Linked DNA regions of Haloterrigena salifodinae. The protein of the gene in region 2 binds, or shares a complex with, the protein of the main gene of each other region. Links are inferred from orthologs where the notes say so. Each region holds a gene or a part of one and is shown on either strand. Other genes may lie near its edges.

The links. Proteins that work in one complex are often made in the same cells at the same time.
Region 1: the proteins of EH209_RS16250 (region 2) and rnhB are in contact, whole or in part, in a crystal structure (PDB 3P83), measured with the Archaeoglobus fulgidus proteins. The link is inferred for Haloterrigena salifodinae from one-to-one orthologs. Residues at the interface, in WP_010877842.1 of Archaeoglobus fulgidus: Val39, Ala42, Asn43, Val44, Ala45, Met46, Leu125, Asp168, Ser194, Asn218, Tyr219, Pro220, Ile237, Leu238, Ala239, Pro240, Arg241, Ile242, Glu243, Ser244; in WP_010878125.1 of Archaeoglobus fulgidus: Ala74, Ile178, Ala179, Ile183, Arg190, Ser195, Asn196, Leu197, Arg198, Gln199, Lys200, Thr201, Leu202, Asp203, Phe205.

The regions. Positions count from the first base shown.
Region 1 is NZ_RQWN01000002.1:257,602-264,389, reverse strand. Bases 1,539-4,266 are described here. They hold rnhB (ribonuclease HII), read right to left. Parts: upstream 3,411-4,266; coding sequence 2,667-3,410; downstream 1,539-2,666. Other genes in these bases: EH209_RS10075 (tRNA pseudouridine(54/55) synthase Pus10), read right to left, coding at 3,496-4,266; EH209_RS10085 (hypothetical protein), read right to left, coding at 2,325-2,558; EH209_RS10090 (sodium:calcium antiporter), read right to left, coding at 1,539-2,252. Also shown: EH209_RS10095 (preprotein translocase subunit SecD), read left to right, coding at 1-824; EH209_RS25250 (DUF7563 family protein), read right to left, coding at 1,034-1,141; more of EH209_RS10090, read right to left, coding at 1,239-1,538; more of EH209_RS10075, read right to left, coding at 4,267-4,869; EH209_RS10070 (S1C family serine protease), read left to right, coding at 5,042-6,157; EH209_RS10065 (DUF7511 domain-containing protein), read left to right, coding at 6,445-6,636; EH209_RS10060 (hypothetical protein), read left to right, coding at 6,646-6,788. UniProt on the Methanocaldococcus jannaschii protein: Endonuclease that specifically degrades the RNA of RNA-DNA hybrids.
Region 2 is NZ_RQWN01000003.1:343,189-350,217, forward strand. What follows is about bases 1,358-4,326. They hold EH209_RS16250 (DNA polymerase sliding clamp), read left to right. Parts: upstream 1,358-2,454; coding sequence 2,455-3,198; downstream 3,199-4,326. Other genes in these bases: EH209_RS16235 (dienelactone hydrolase family protein), read left to right, coding at 1,358-1,639; EH209_RS16240 (hypothetical protein), read left to right, coding at 1,743-2,012; EH209_RS16245 (PRC-barrel domain containing protein), read left to right, coding at 2,117-2,368; EH209_RS16255 (HalOD1 output domain-containing protein), read left to right, coding at 3,338-3,655; EH209_RS16260 (alpha/beta fold hydrolase), read right to left, coding at 3,686-4,326. Also shown: EH209_RS16225 (hypothetical protein), read right to left, coding at 1-56; EH209_RS16230 (uracil-DNA glycosylase), read right to left, coding at 151-789; more of EH209_RS16235, read left to right, coding at 995-1,357; more of EH209_RS16260, read right to left, coding at 4,327-4,552; DNA primase regulatory subunit PriL, read left to right, coding at 4,724-5,806; EH209_RS16270 (hypothetical protein), read right to left, coding at 5,814-6,197; EH209_RS16275 (DUF7472 family protein), read right to left, coding at 6,241-6,510; EH209_RS16280 (right-handed parallel beta-helix repeat-containing protein), read left to right, coding at 6,870-7,029.

The sequences.
Region 1 (6,788 bases), on a different replicon or contig from region 2:
AGTCGAGGTTGAACGAACTCGGCTTCACCGACCCGAACGTCGGTGTCCAGCAATGTGGGCTCCGCGGTGACGGCGAGAGCATCAACTTCGACCACGAGGGAGAGCGGTACTGTCTGCTCACGGTCATCGACGGCGAAGTCGTCGACGCCCACTCCATGGGCCCCCGTCTCGCGAGGTCGATGCAAGCCGGTTCCTGGGAGAACGATCCCACGTTCCAGATGGGCGCACAGAGCGCCCAGCAGGGCCAGGCGCTCTCGGTGAATCTCCAGTCCGGTTCGTTGCCCGCGCCGCTCGAATTCAGCGAGGCCCAGACCTACTCGCTGTCGCCGGCGCTGGCCGAACAGTTCAAGCTCTACTCGCTGGTGATCGGAGCGCTGGCGGTGATCACCGTCAGCGGCGTCGTCTTCCTGCGCTATCGGAACCCCCGCGTCGCCGCGCCGATGATCGTCACCGCGATGTCTGAGGTGCTCATCCTGCTCGGCTTCGCGGCGCTGATACGCATGCCGCTCGATCTCTCTCACGTCGCCGGCTTCATCGCCGTGGTCGGGACCGGGGTGGACGACCTCGTCATCATCGCCGACGAGGTGATGGAGCAAGGCGACGTCAGCTCGAGGCGGGTGTTCGAATCCCGCTTCCGAAAGGCGTTCTGGGTCATCGGCGCCGCCGCGGCGACGACGATCATCGCCATGTCGCCACTGGCCGTCCTGAGCCTCGGGGATCTGCGCGGGTTCGCCATCATCACCATCCTCGGCGTGCTCGTCGGCGTGCTCATCACTCGGCCCGCCTACGGGGACATCCTCCAGCGGCTGTTGACGGACAAGTAGCGCGGACAGACACGCAGCGGTCGTTTTCGCGGAGATCGGGTTTCAGCGGATACCGGCTTTCACCCGAGGACCTTCAGCTCTTGACGTAGAGACAGACGGTGGGTACTGGTTCTTGTGCGGATCACTCGAGACGCGAATCGGTTAGCCGACGCTTCGCTTGACGCCGACGAGAAGCAGTTGTGGTGTCGGCAGAAACGGGTCACCCCAGCTTACGTTCCGTCTCGACACCGCGGACACCAATCGACCGTTCCGTCGTCGCCGTAGGCGCGCTCGAAGTCGAGAGAAACGGGGTTCTCGCAGTTAGTACAGACTGGCATATCGAACACTGCAATTGATCCGGCCAACGGCAAGAGCGGGGCGCCTGCAAATGCAGCGGAACGTCGGCGTAGCTCTTGTCGAGTCACCTCCCTCGTCTCACGTCGGGACGACGGTCGTCACGCCGACGCTCTCGAGGACTAGCCAGACGACGAACAGGCCGTAGAGCCCAAGCAACAGTCGGGCCTCGCGCTCGGAGAGCGTCATCTCCGTCCGGATGATGGTAAAGAAGACGACCGTCGCGAGGATCAAGAAGCTCATCATCGGAACGATGTGGTCGAAGGTAACCGACAGGGTTCCGGCGACCAGCACGCCGGCCGGCACCGCGACGAGCAGGTCGAAAACGTTGCTCCCCAGGACGTTCGCGAGGCTGACCGACGAACGGCCCGACCGAGCGGCGGCGACGCTGACGAAGGCGTCGGGAACGCTCGAGCCCGCGGCGACGACGGTCATCCCCCAGAGAAACGCGGGGGTCCCGAAGGCCTCGCCCAGCCCGACCGCGGCTCGGACGAGTCCCTCGACGCCGACGACGATCACCACCAGTCCCAGCCCGAACCGGAGCCAAGCCCGCCCGAGGGCGACGTCGGTATCCGCCGCCGTTTCGTCCTCGGTGGTGTCCAGGTACTGGGTGAAGACGTAGAGTCCGTACAGGACCAGCGGAAACAGCGCGAGCGGCCGCGTGACCTCACCCTGGAGCCCCGCGCCCGCAGCCGGGTAGTAGATGACCGCCAGCGAGAACGTCAACAGCAGCGCGGCGACCGCGAGCATGTAGAACAGCGCCTCCTTGTAGACCAGATCCCGGCCCGTCGTCATTCCCTCGTCGTCGGCCGCGAGGACCGAGATGGCCGGGATCGCCAGCAGATTGAAAACGGCCGACCCGACGATCGTACCGATACCGACCTCGAACTCGCCGTGTAACAGCGTCGAGACGAGCACGCTCACCAGTTCGGGCATGCTCGAGCCAGCGGCGGCGATGATCGCCCCCTGGACGACCGCCGGCACGCCGTACCCCGCAGCGAGGCGGTTCGCGGATGTCTCGAGCCACGCGCTGCCCTTCCAGACGACGGCCGTTCCGACGGCGGCGAGCGCGAACAGGACGACCACGTCGAGCATGCTTGATGCTGCGTAGCCGTCACGCATAAAACGGTCGACAGGTCGGCGACGAATCCCAGCGAGAGGGCGTCGCTACCAGTCGATCAGATAGTAGGCGAACGCAGCCAATCCGGCGACACTTCCCACAGTGGCTATCGTCGCAGTGATCGTGCCGGCGACTCCTCTCGAGAGGCCGAGCGATACGAGAGCGTCCGTTCCGAACGCCAACACGAACGCGACGCCGAACACCGGCACGCCCAACATGAGAACGACGAGCAGTCGTCCGAGCAGTACGTCCCCAATCCCGACGATAATCGATCGAAACACGGCGATTATATCATACTTAGTGAATTAAATAGTTACTAATACGACCCGGTGAATTTCTTCGACTCGGACCGATCACCAGCGATCGTCTCGAGCGGCACGGCTCGGCGCTCAGAACTCGCCGAGACCCGTCTGCTGGGCCTCGGCGAGCAGATCCTCGCAGGTCGACCACGTCTCCCGCGCGAACGGGGGGAGATCGCCGTGCTCGTCGACGTAGGACGCGAGGAACTCGCGGGTGTTCGGATCGCTCGGGTAGCCGCTGCCGACGGACTCGTACCCGTCGACGCGGTCCGCGAGGGCGGCGACGTGAGCGTCGCGTTCGACCTTGGCGACGATACTGGCCGCGCCGACGATCGGCGACTCGTCGTCGGCGCCGTGGCGCGCCTCAATCTGGAGGGCGGCAGCGAGCGAGTCCGACGTTGACGGGAGGGACGTACAGGCCTCCCTGACGCGACGAGCGAAGCGGTCCTCGTCGGTGTCGCAGGCGTCGCAGAGTCCGGTGATCGGAGCCGGCTCGACGGCGTCGGCCTCGAGCGTGTCACCGTCGGATCCGCCCGGCTCGAAGTCGAGGTCCGTGAGCGCGCCGCCGATCGCCTCGGCGTGGGCCGCGACGGCCAGCGAGTTCATGTCCGTCTCCGGATCGTCGATGCGCGCGGGCGTGATCTCCGCGACGCCGACGCGAACGCGGTCGTCCTCGCGGATCGTCGCCGCCAGTTCCTCGCGGCGTTCGGGTGCGAGTCGTTTCGAGTCCGCGATTCCGTCCGGGAGCGCCGCGGGGTCCCCGCAGTGGACCGCCGCGGCGAACATCGACCCGAGCGCGGGTCCCTTGCCGGCTTCGTCGACGCCGAATGGCATGCCTCGAGGGTCCGTCGCCGACGGCTAAACCGTTGCGCTGTTCGGTCGCAACGCGAAGAAGACTCGCCGTCGGCAACCGCTCCTATCAGGCGTCCGCCGCGGCCGCCTCGCCGTCGTCCCGCGGCTCGTCGAGGAAGTACTCCTCGAGTTCGAACGGTTCCTCCTCGCCCTCGACGCCGAACACGTCCAGCGCCGTGACCTCGGCGTCGGTCTCGAGCAGGCCGGCCAGGCTCGGCTCCGTGCGGCCCGCGTCGCTGCTGATCAGTTCCTTCACGTAGAGGCCACCTTCGCCGTGGAGGCGGACCTCGGCCTCGGTCGGCGACCGCAACTCGCCGTCGATGTCGTAGACGGTTCGCTCGCGGGTGAGGTCGGCCCGCCGGTGGTCGACGCGCTGGGGCGTATCCTGCTGGACGGTCGTTCCCGTCAGTTCCTCGAAGGCGGCCTCGAAGTCGGCCTCGTCGACCGGCTCGGCGAACTCGACGTCGGCGCGGTAGCGCTTGCTCGCGTCGTGTTCCTTGACGCGCTCGACCATCTCGTAGGTCGCGAGTCGAAGACCCTCGACCTCGACGCTCCCTTCGGCGGCCGCGTTGATCTCGCGCTCGAGTTCCGCCGGGTCGGGGTCGCGAATCTTGGGCCGTTTGACTTCGAGGACGAACGGGCGGCCCTCCTCGAGCATCCGGGCGTCGACGTCCTCGCGACCGGCGCCGTGGAAGGTCCCCTCGTCGCCGTCCATGGCGTCGACGACGTGGGGACGGACAACTTGTTCGACGCTGGTATCGTACATGTAGCCCGAGCCGCCGCAGTAGTCGCAGGGTTCCTCGCCGTCGTCGCTCAACTGGGTTCCGCTACCGCCACACTCCCGGCAGGGCCACTCCGTCTGGGGAATGTCCCGCTCGAGTTTGCGGTACCGGCCGTAGACGAAGGCGGGGTTGAGCTGGATATCGACCGCGTGGCTCGTGACCGATTCCGACTCGAGAGCCTCGAGGGGATCGAACGCCGCGAGGTCGACGATCCCGAGGACGTCGGGGCGGTCGAAGTCGACGTCGGTGCCGGTCTTCGCGCCGACGCGACGGCCGACCTCGCGGTTGGCCTCGCGCTTGAACGACTCGCCGACGTCCGGCTCGAGGCCGGCGTCCTCCCTGAGGAGTCGGTCGTTTTCCTCGACCAGTGGCGGGACGCGGCTTCCGACCTGGTAGGTCGCGAAGTCGGCGTCCTCGAGGGCGTCGACGACGGTCTCGGCGATCGCGTCGACGGTGCCCGAGTACCCCTCGCAGACCCAGCAGTCGGCGGGCTCGTCGGGCTCGAAGTCGGCGTCGTCTTCCATCGCGATCGTCGTCCGCAGCGCCCGGCCGCGCTCGGCGTTGGTCAGTCCGAAGCTCCGCTCGGCGAAGGGGCGACCGAGACAGGAGTCACAGACCGGCCCCGTCTCGAGCAGCGCGCGGGCGTCTTCCGTGATCATATCACGGGAATCGGGCGGCCGCGGGTAACACGTTTTCCCTTCGGTCCGTCGGTGGGGGAGTCGCCCGGATCGTTCCCGCGGCCGGCACGTCATTCCCTCTCGGGATAATGTATTGATAAGCAGACTCTCAAGTGGCCCGGACGTTCAAATGGGTCGAGTGCTAGCCTCGCCTATGAACGGACACACCCCGGACCGTCGCGAGTTCCTCGCGCTCGCCGGTACCGGCCTCGTCGGTGCCGTCGCCGGCTGTACCGAGCCCACCGCCAGCGACTCGATAGAGGGCTCGTCCTCGCACTCGATTTCGCAGGAGATCGATCCGGACAAGCGCGCGGACGGCTCGACGTACACCGACGTCTACGAGGCGGTCATCGACTCGGTCGCACAGGTTCGGGCGCTAGGCGCCGGGAGCCCGTACGGTGGCGACCGGAGCGGCGGCCAAGGCTCGGGCTTTCTCGTCGACGACACCCACCTCGTCACGAACGAGCACGTCGTCGCCGGCGCCGACACCGTCGACCTCCAGTACATCAACGGCGACTGGTCGGCCACCAAAATCGTCGGCGCCGACTTCTACAGCGACCTGGCCGTCCTCAAGGTCGATCACGTCCCCGACGAGGCGACGCCCCTCGAGCTGGCCGCCGAGCGCTCCGTCGTCGGCCAAGAGGTGCTCGCGATCGGCAACCCCTACGGGTTCGAGGGCTCCATGTCGAAGGGGATCGTCAGCGGCGTCAACCGCACGCTCGACATGCCGGACCGGACGTTTTCGTTTTCGAACGCGATCCAGACCGATGCCGCGGTCAACCCCGGCAACAGCGGCGGCCCGCTGGTCAACCTGGACGGCGAAGTCGCCGGCGTCATTACCGCCGGCGGCGGGGACAATATCGGCTTCGCGATCCCGTCGGCGGTCGCGAGTCGAGTCGTCCCCTCGCTGATCGAGACCGGAACCTACGACCACTCCTACATGGGGATCACCCTCTCAACCGTCGACCGGTATATCGCCGAGGCCAACGACCTCCCCGAGGCGACCGGCGTCATCGTCACCGGCGTCGAGTCCGGCGACCCGGCCGACGGCGTCCTCCGGGCCGCAACGCCCCGCCCGCGCGACTCGATCCCCGTCGGGGGCGACGTCATCTACGCCATCGACGGCGAGCCGATCCCCGACCGCCACGCACTCTCGAGCCACCTCGCCTTGCGGACCAGCCCGGGGGACACGATCGAACTCGAGTGCTGGCGTTACGGCGACGAGACCGCGGTCTCGCTGACGCTCGGGGAGCGACCCCCGGCCAACTGAGGCGAGCGAGAGCCGAGCGCCAGCGACCGGTTCCGCCGGGACGATGAACCGATCAAAACTGTTTGAAACGACCGCCTAGCCGAGCGTAATCGACGGTGTCGAGACGACAACCCGGTGTAGACGCCCCGTACAAGTCAGATTTCGTTTCTGTCCCGAATTCGTGAACGACTGCGTTGAACTGGGAGCCAATCGGCCGTAATCAACAGGCAGTGGGGTTTAGCAGGTCGATAACAATAGGTGAGACTCCGGTAGCTATCGGTAGCGCGATCACCCATCGCCTGTCACGTATGACTCCCGACGCTGACACCGCCCGTCCGACCGACGCACCGCTGACCGACCTCGATCACGTCACGATCGAGAACGACGACGCTCCCGACGAGTGTGCGATCTTCCCGCGGGAGGCGAGCGACGAGAAACTGGACGCCGCCTGGATCGTCGCCTACGACGACGGGTTCGTCTCGCTCGAATCGATGCGCTAGGTCCCGATGATGCACCTCGGAAACTCCGTCACCGCCGCCGGGTTCTGGATCGGCACCCTGCTGCCGGTCGCCTACCTGCCGGTCTTTCTCTCCGGTGTCGACTCCGCCGGCTCCCTCTCGCTGGTCGTCAGCCTCCTCGCGATCCACGCCCT
Region 2 (7,029 bases):
CCGTCGGCCGTCTCAACGGGCTTTCCGACGTCGTCGCTGGTGAAGCTCGGGCTCATCTCCTCGGGGTTCGCCCGGCCAGAAAAAGCCCTTCCTGCCTGCAGGTGCTCGGGCGCTCACCGACCGACACCGCCGGTTATCGGGGTCAAGCGCTCACGCCGACTCGAGGGCCGCCCGCAGATCCGACTCGATCGCGTCGACCTTACTCCGGTCGTACAGCGCTGCGGCCGGGTGAAACGACGGGCGGACGATCCGCTCCGTCCGTTCTCCCGGGTCGGACCCTCCCTCGCTCGAGGAGTCGGTATCCTCCCCGTCCGAGGCGTGCGAAGCGGGTGGCACCTCGCGCTCGAATGCCTCGCCGTGCAGGTCCGTGATCGTCTCGTCGGTCTCGAGGAGTTCGGCTGTCGAGAAACTGCCCATCGGGACGACGACCGCGGGATCGACGCGCTCGAGTTCGGCCTCGAGCACCGGCCACCAGGCCTCGATCTCGTCGACGTGAGGATCGCGGTTCTCCGGCGGCCGCACCTTGACGAGGTTGGTGATGTACAACTCCCGCCGGTCGTGGCCGATCGACTCGAGGGCGCGGTTCAGTTGCTGGCCGGCCTGGCCGACGAACGGTTCGCCCTGCTCGACTTCCTGGCCGCCCGGCGCCTCGCCGACGAGCATCACGTCGGCCGACAGCGGCCCGACGCCGGGGACGAACTGTTCCGGATCGCGGTGCTCGTCTGGCACCGCCTCGAGCGCGTCGGCGAAGACGTCCTCGAACGTCCAGTCTGTGTCCGGGTCGCTCATGGTGGCAAGCTACGACTGCCGCGGAAAACACCGTTTCCTTGCGTGCGCACCCTGCGAGCGGTCTCGAGCGCGACCGCTTTCGGCCCGAGGGTCGTTCGCAAGCGCGTTCGGTACGAGCGCGGCCGCCGCGCCGAACGATCCCCTCGAGCGATCGGCGGCGACGCCGCCCCCAACACTCAACTCCGTCCTCGGTGGAGCGACGCGTATGCCGGCCGACGGATCGCCCACCGTGACCGACATCGAGTTGCCCGACGCGACCCTCGAGGGAGAACTCGCCGTCCCGGAGGGATCGAACGGCCTGGTCGTCTTCGCCCACGGAAGCGGCAGCAGCAGGCACAGCCCGCGGAACAACTTCGTGGCGGAGCGGTTACGCGAGCGGGGGCTGGGAACGCTCCTGTTCGATCTGCTCACCGAACGCGAAGACCGGGACCGGGAGACCCGGTTCGACATCCCGCTGTTGACCGATCGGCTCGTCGCGACGACCGAGTGGCTCCGCGAGCGTCCGGAGAGCGGTGGCCGCACGGTCGGCTATTTCGGCGCGAGCACGGGCGCCGCAGCGGCGCTCCGCGGAGCGGTCCGCCCGGAGACCGAGATCGGGGCGGTCGTCTCTCGGGGCGGCCGCGTCGATCTGGCGGCCGAGGTCGTCGACGACGTCCGCGCGCCGACGCTGCTGATCGTCGGCGGCGAGGATGAGTCGGTCCTGCAGGTGAACCGCGAGGTCCACGACGCGCTGGCCTGCGAGCGGGACCTCCGGATCGTCGAGGGCGCCGGCCACCTCTTCGAGGGCGAGGGCGAACTCGAGGCCGTCGCCGACCGCGCCGCCGACTGGTTCGCGACCCACCTCGAGTGAGTTGCGAACGGACTCGTCGCCCTTCGATCGGCTTCGGATCCCGACTCGGGAGGGAGCGTATTCAGGGTGTACCGTTAGGCGCGCGGCCGACGGACGTCCGCGTATGGCAGACGTACCAGACGTCAACAAGGTGGAGACCGAGGACGACTACATCCACGTTCGGTTCCGCGATCCGGACGAGTACGACGAGGTCCGGACGCCCGACTGGGCGGAGGATCCGGCGGAGTCCGTCTCCGAGGGGAGCGAGGTACGTACCGGGAAGGTCGAGGGTGAGGACGACTGGGAGGTAACCAGCGTACTCATCAAGAAAAGCGTTGGCGAGGACAAAGCCGAGGAAGAGGCGAAAGAGATCGTCGAAAAGATCGAATCCTGACGGGGTCGAGCGGTCCGCGGTCCGCGATCCGCGACCAGCCTCCGATTGACTCGGTTGCGAACACCGGGCCAGCAGGTATTCCGTCGAACAGTGGACGGCTACGCATGAGCGAGGAGATCACGGCGGACGAAGCCGGAAAACGGATCCTCGACAGCAACGGCACCGAGATCGGCGTCGTAGTCGACATTGACGCCAACAAGGGGACGGTGTCCGTCGAACCCGAGCAGGCGAAACTCGGCGGCGACCTCGAGAGCCGACTGGGCTGGGGGCGGGACGCCCAGAGCCAGTACCCGCTCCGCCACGATGCGATCGACGACATCACCGACGAGGCGATCCGGTTACGCGAGGAGTACTGACCGGATCCGCGGCCGCGAGCGATCGCCTCCGCGGAGTCGCGCGTAAAGGGTGGCTTTTTATGGCAACCGTCCGTAGCCCGGCGTATATGTTCAAGGCCATCGTGAGCGCGGAAACGCTCACCAGCGCGCTCGATTCGATCAGCGTGCTGGTCGACGAGTGCAAGATCCACCTCGAGGAGGACGGCCTCGAAATCCGGGCCGTCGATCCCGCTAACGTCGGCATGGTCGACCTCTCGCTCGATGCCTCGGCGTTCGAATCCTACGAGGCCGACGGCGGGCTGATCGGCGTCGACCTCTCGCGGCTCGAGGACATCGCGAGCATGGCCGAGTCCGGCCAGCTCGTCCAGCTCGAACTCGACGAAGAGACGCGGAAGCTACAGATCCAGATCGAAGGGCTCGAGTACACCCTGGCGCTGATCGACCCCGACTCGATCCGCCAGGAGCCGGACATTCCGGACCTCGATCTACCCGCGGAGGTCGTCCTTGAGGGGAAAGACGTCAACCGATCGGTCAAGGCCGCCGACATGGTCTCCGACCACATCGCGCTGGGCGTCGACGAGGGCGAGGAGTACTTCTACGTCGACGCGGAGGGCGACACCGACGACGTCCACCTCGAACTCACCGAAGCGGATCTGATCGACCTGCAGGTCGGCCCGGCCCACTCGCTGTTCTCGCTGGACTACCTGAAGGACATGAACAAGGCAATCCCCTCGGATACCGAAGTCACGCTCCACCTCGGCGAGGAGTTCCCGGTCAAGATCTACTTCGGCTTCGCGGAGGGGCAGGGTCAGGTCACCTACATGCTCGCGCCGCGCATCCAGAGCGACTGAATCGAACCGCCGTTCGGCTCGGTTGACTGCCGACGGCACCACTCGACGGTCGCGACGGCGGCCGCGGGAGCACGCTATTACTTAAAAATATCATATGGGAAGGTGGGAGGCTACCAGTCTCTCTCGAGTAGTCCGGGCCATGCCCTCCACAGACGGTCCGGCGGACACCAGCGACGCGGACGAGCCGACGTTCACGACGACGTTCGATCCGGACGTCGGCGAGCGAGCCAGCGAGGCCGTCATCACGGCGGTCGCGGCACTGACCGGCAGCCGCCCGGTCGATCTCGAGCCCCTCTACGAGGCTATCGATCCTGACGCGCTAGACTCGCTGGTCGACCACGCCCGGCGAGCGGACGCCAGCACCCACGAACTCTGGTTCCCCTACGCGGGGTACGAGATCGGCGTGCGAAGCGACGGTCGAATCCAGTTCTACGACGGCGCCGCCCCGACCGCGTAGATCCGGGGTTCACGCGGCCGCCGCAGGCGATCAGTCGTGGTCTGCAAGAAACGCCCGCAGTTCCTCGTTCATCCGATCGGCGTGCTCGATGAAAAAGCAGTGCGAGCCGCCCTCGAACCGCTCGAGTCGCGCGTTCGGAATCGCCTCCTCGAGTAACAGCCCATTCTCGAAGGGGACCACGCGGTCGTCGGTCCCGTGGAGCACCAGTGTCGGCACGCGGAGCCCCTCGAGCCGATCGCTGACGTCGAAGTCGAGGACGGCCGCAGCCTGAGCCTCGCGAGCCGGATCGTCGGCGTCCTGCTCGAGTCGCCATTCGATGATCCGGTCCATCAGGTGCGGGTTCCGATTCGTAAACCGCTCGGTGAAGGCGGGGCGCATCCGGTGGCGGAGTTTCTCGCGCTCGCTCGCGCCGTCGGGGACGTCGAAGATGAATTCCTGGGTCTCGTCGGGAACCGGGACCGCGTCGGGGCCGCCGTGGCTCGTACAGCACAGCGTCAGCGTCTTCGCCCGCGTGTACTCGAGCGCGTAGCGCTGGGCGATCATTCCGCCCATGCTCGCGCCGACGACGTGGGCCTGGCGGACGCCGGCGTCTTTGAGGACTTCCTCGAGGTCCGCGGCGAGGCCGCCGATCGAGTAGCCGGCCAGTTTGAAGATGAGGGGCGCGCGGAGTTTCCGCGGCAGGCGCGGGAGCAGCGGGGGGAGGCCGACGTCGGATCGACCCGTCCCGCGGTTGTCGGGCGCGATCACGTCCCGGTCGTCCGCGACGGCCTCGCGCTGCCAGCGCCACATCCAGCGCCCGTAGCCCAGTCCCTGCACGAAGACGACCGGCGTTCCGCCGCCCTCGCTCTCGTCGTATTCGTAGTGGATCGACACGCCGTCTCGAGTGGCCCGTGGCATACTCGGAGAGACGTGTCGGACGCCCTTGAAATCGATCCCGACGACTGGCCGAAAACCGGTCGATATCGCCTCCATCGCCCGTCGCGGGGCGGTCCAATCGCGGCTTACTCGCGATCGTCCCCCGTCGAACAATCAGCGGCTTTAACCCCACGCAGTAACATCCCATTACCGATGCAGCGACTGCACGCCCGGTACCCGTTCCTCGAGACCGCCCGCGACGCCGTGGCGACGGAGGCCGTCGATCTGGCCACCGTCGTCGACCAGGATCGGGCGGTCGTCAACCGCGCCCGCGAGCGCGTGGTGGCGGCCCTCGAGGACGGCGAGACGGGCGAGCCGCGACGAGACACGCGCGTCGAACTGCTCTCCTATCCCGTCGCGCGCGTCCTCGTCTCGATGGTCGAGGAGCGCGTCCTCGTTCGCAAGTACGCCCGCGCCGAGGCCGCGACCGCCTACGATCGCTTTACGACCGACTTCGAGGACACCACGGAACTGAAAAGCGTCGAGTCGACCGGGCTGGACCTCGAGACCCTTCTCGCGGAGTTCGACCTCGACGGCGCGGTCCGGGAGACCGCCGACGGCTACCGGATCGACGTCGGCACCTACCTTCCCCTCGCCGAGGACCTGTGGGGCGACGAGTGGCACCTGGTCAACCGCGCGCTGACCGACGGCGAGGTGCCGGTCGACCACGACGAACTCCTGACCCTGCTCCGAGAGGCCATCCGGGGCCGCATCGAGGACGGCCTCCCCTTCGACGTTCCCGCAGTCATCGCCGCTGCCCTCGAGGACGAGGCCGCCGAGATCCGCGAGGTACTCGCCGATCTCGAACTCACGCAGGACATCGATACTGTCGTTCCTGACCTGTTCCCGCCGTGTATGAAGGCCCTGCTCGACGATATCCAGAAGGGCGAACACTTGCCCCACCACTCGCGGTTTGCGATCACCGCCTTCCTGACGAGCATCGGGATGACGACCGACGAAATCGTCGAACTCTACCGGGTCAACTCGTCGTTCGGCGAGGAGATGACCCGCTACCAGACCGACCACATCCGCGGCGACAGTTCGCCGACGGAGTACTCGCCGCCCTCCTGTGCGACGATGCAGTCCTACGGCGACTGCGTGAACAAGGACGACCTCTGTGAACGCATTCCTCACCCGATGGCCTACTACGAGGAGCGGATCGACGACGCCGACGACGACGAGATCGATGACTGGCGGGAGGCCGAGCGCGAGGAGCAGTCGGCCAGCGGCGACTGATTCTGCATTAGTTGCGCTCTCGCTCCTCGAGGTCGTCGGCCCGTTGCTGAATCTCCCGGAGCGCGCTCTCCTGTTCGCCGCGCGTGAGGCCACCGGATTCGGCGTGCCGGCCGTCGTACTGCCAAGACGGGATCGTGTTCCAGACGTCCCGGACCTCCTCGTCGTCGGCGGCGGTCTCGCCGGCCGTCGCGGCGCGACGCCACGCGAGGGCGGCCGCGAGCAGCGTCAGCACCGCGACCGCGCCGACGGCGGCGGGCGCCTCGAGGACCGATGCCGAGAGACCGACAATCGCTGATCCGAACACGAAGGTTCCGACGACGGCGGCGATCACCGACCACCTCGAGCGAGATCGCGTCGATTCGGCGTCGAGAGCGGCGTCGGGACTGCGCATACAGTATATCAACGCAATAACTGCAAAAAGTATTGTGCCGCCGTCAGATCGCGCTGCCGGTGTCGGCGTCCGTCTCGTCGTCGGTCTCGAGGCCGTCCTCGGGGTCGTTCAGGAGGTACGCGAGACCAATGCCGACCGCGAGCATCAGGATGATAAAGCCGGTGATGGCGCCGACGAGCAGTTCACCGCCTTGGGGAGAGAGTGTGCCGCTGGACCCGCCGTACTGGGTCCCGATAGCAATCATAGTGCCGAGCATCAGCACGACCATCGAGAGGGAGACGCCAATTTCGATGATCTGTTCGCGGTCGAGCATTGATTCGTTGCTTTCGGCGGCCGAAGCAAAAGCGCTTCGAAGGGCGCGCTACCGATACCGAATTCGGAACGAACGTCGCGGCTGTACGGTGTCGGGAACGATCGGTAGGCCTGTTGAACGCGCTATAAGCGATGCGTACGGCTCTTCGGTCCCGTAATCACCTCGCCGTGTTACTGCTCTCCGCGGAGGCGGACGAGAGTGGCTCGGTCACCGGCCGGGTCCGTCGATGAGTTCCGAGAGCACCCGAATCCCGTATCGCGTACGAACTATCAACACCGTTCGTCGGCGAGAGAGAACCGTCCGACGAGAGACCAAAGCCGCTCATACCAAAGCCGTAGCCGCCGCTGAGTTGCAGTGGAATGTCAAATGGTAATCATCAGGAGACGGTTGACCGACGATCGTACCTCGCCGGAAGCGCCGTAGCACTGAGTGCCCTCTCGATGGGGTCCGGGGTCGCGGCCGCTGGTGACGGGAAGAAAAACGGAAACCACGATCCCGCGGACGGGGATCGAACCGAGA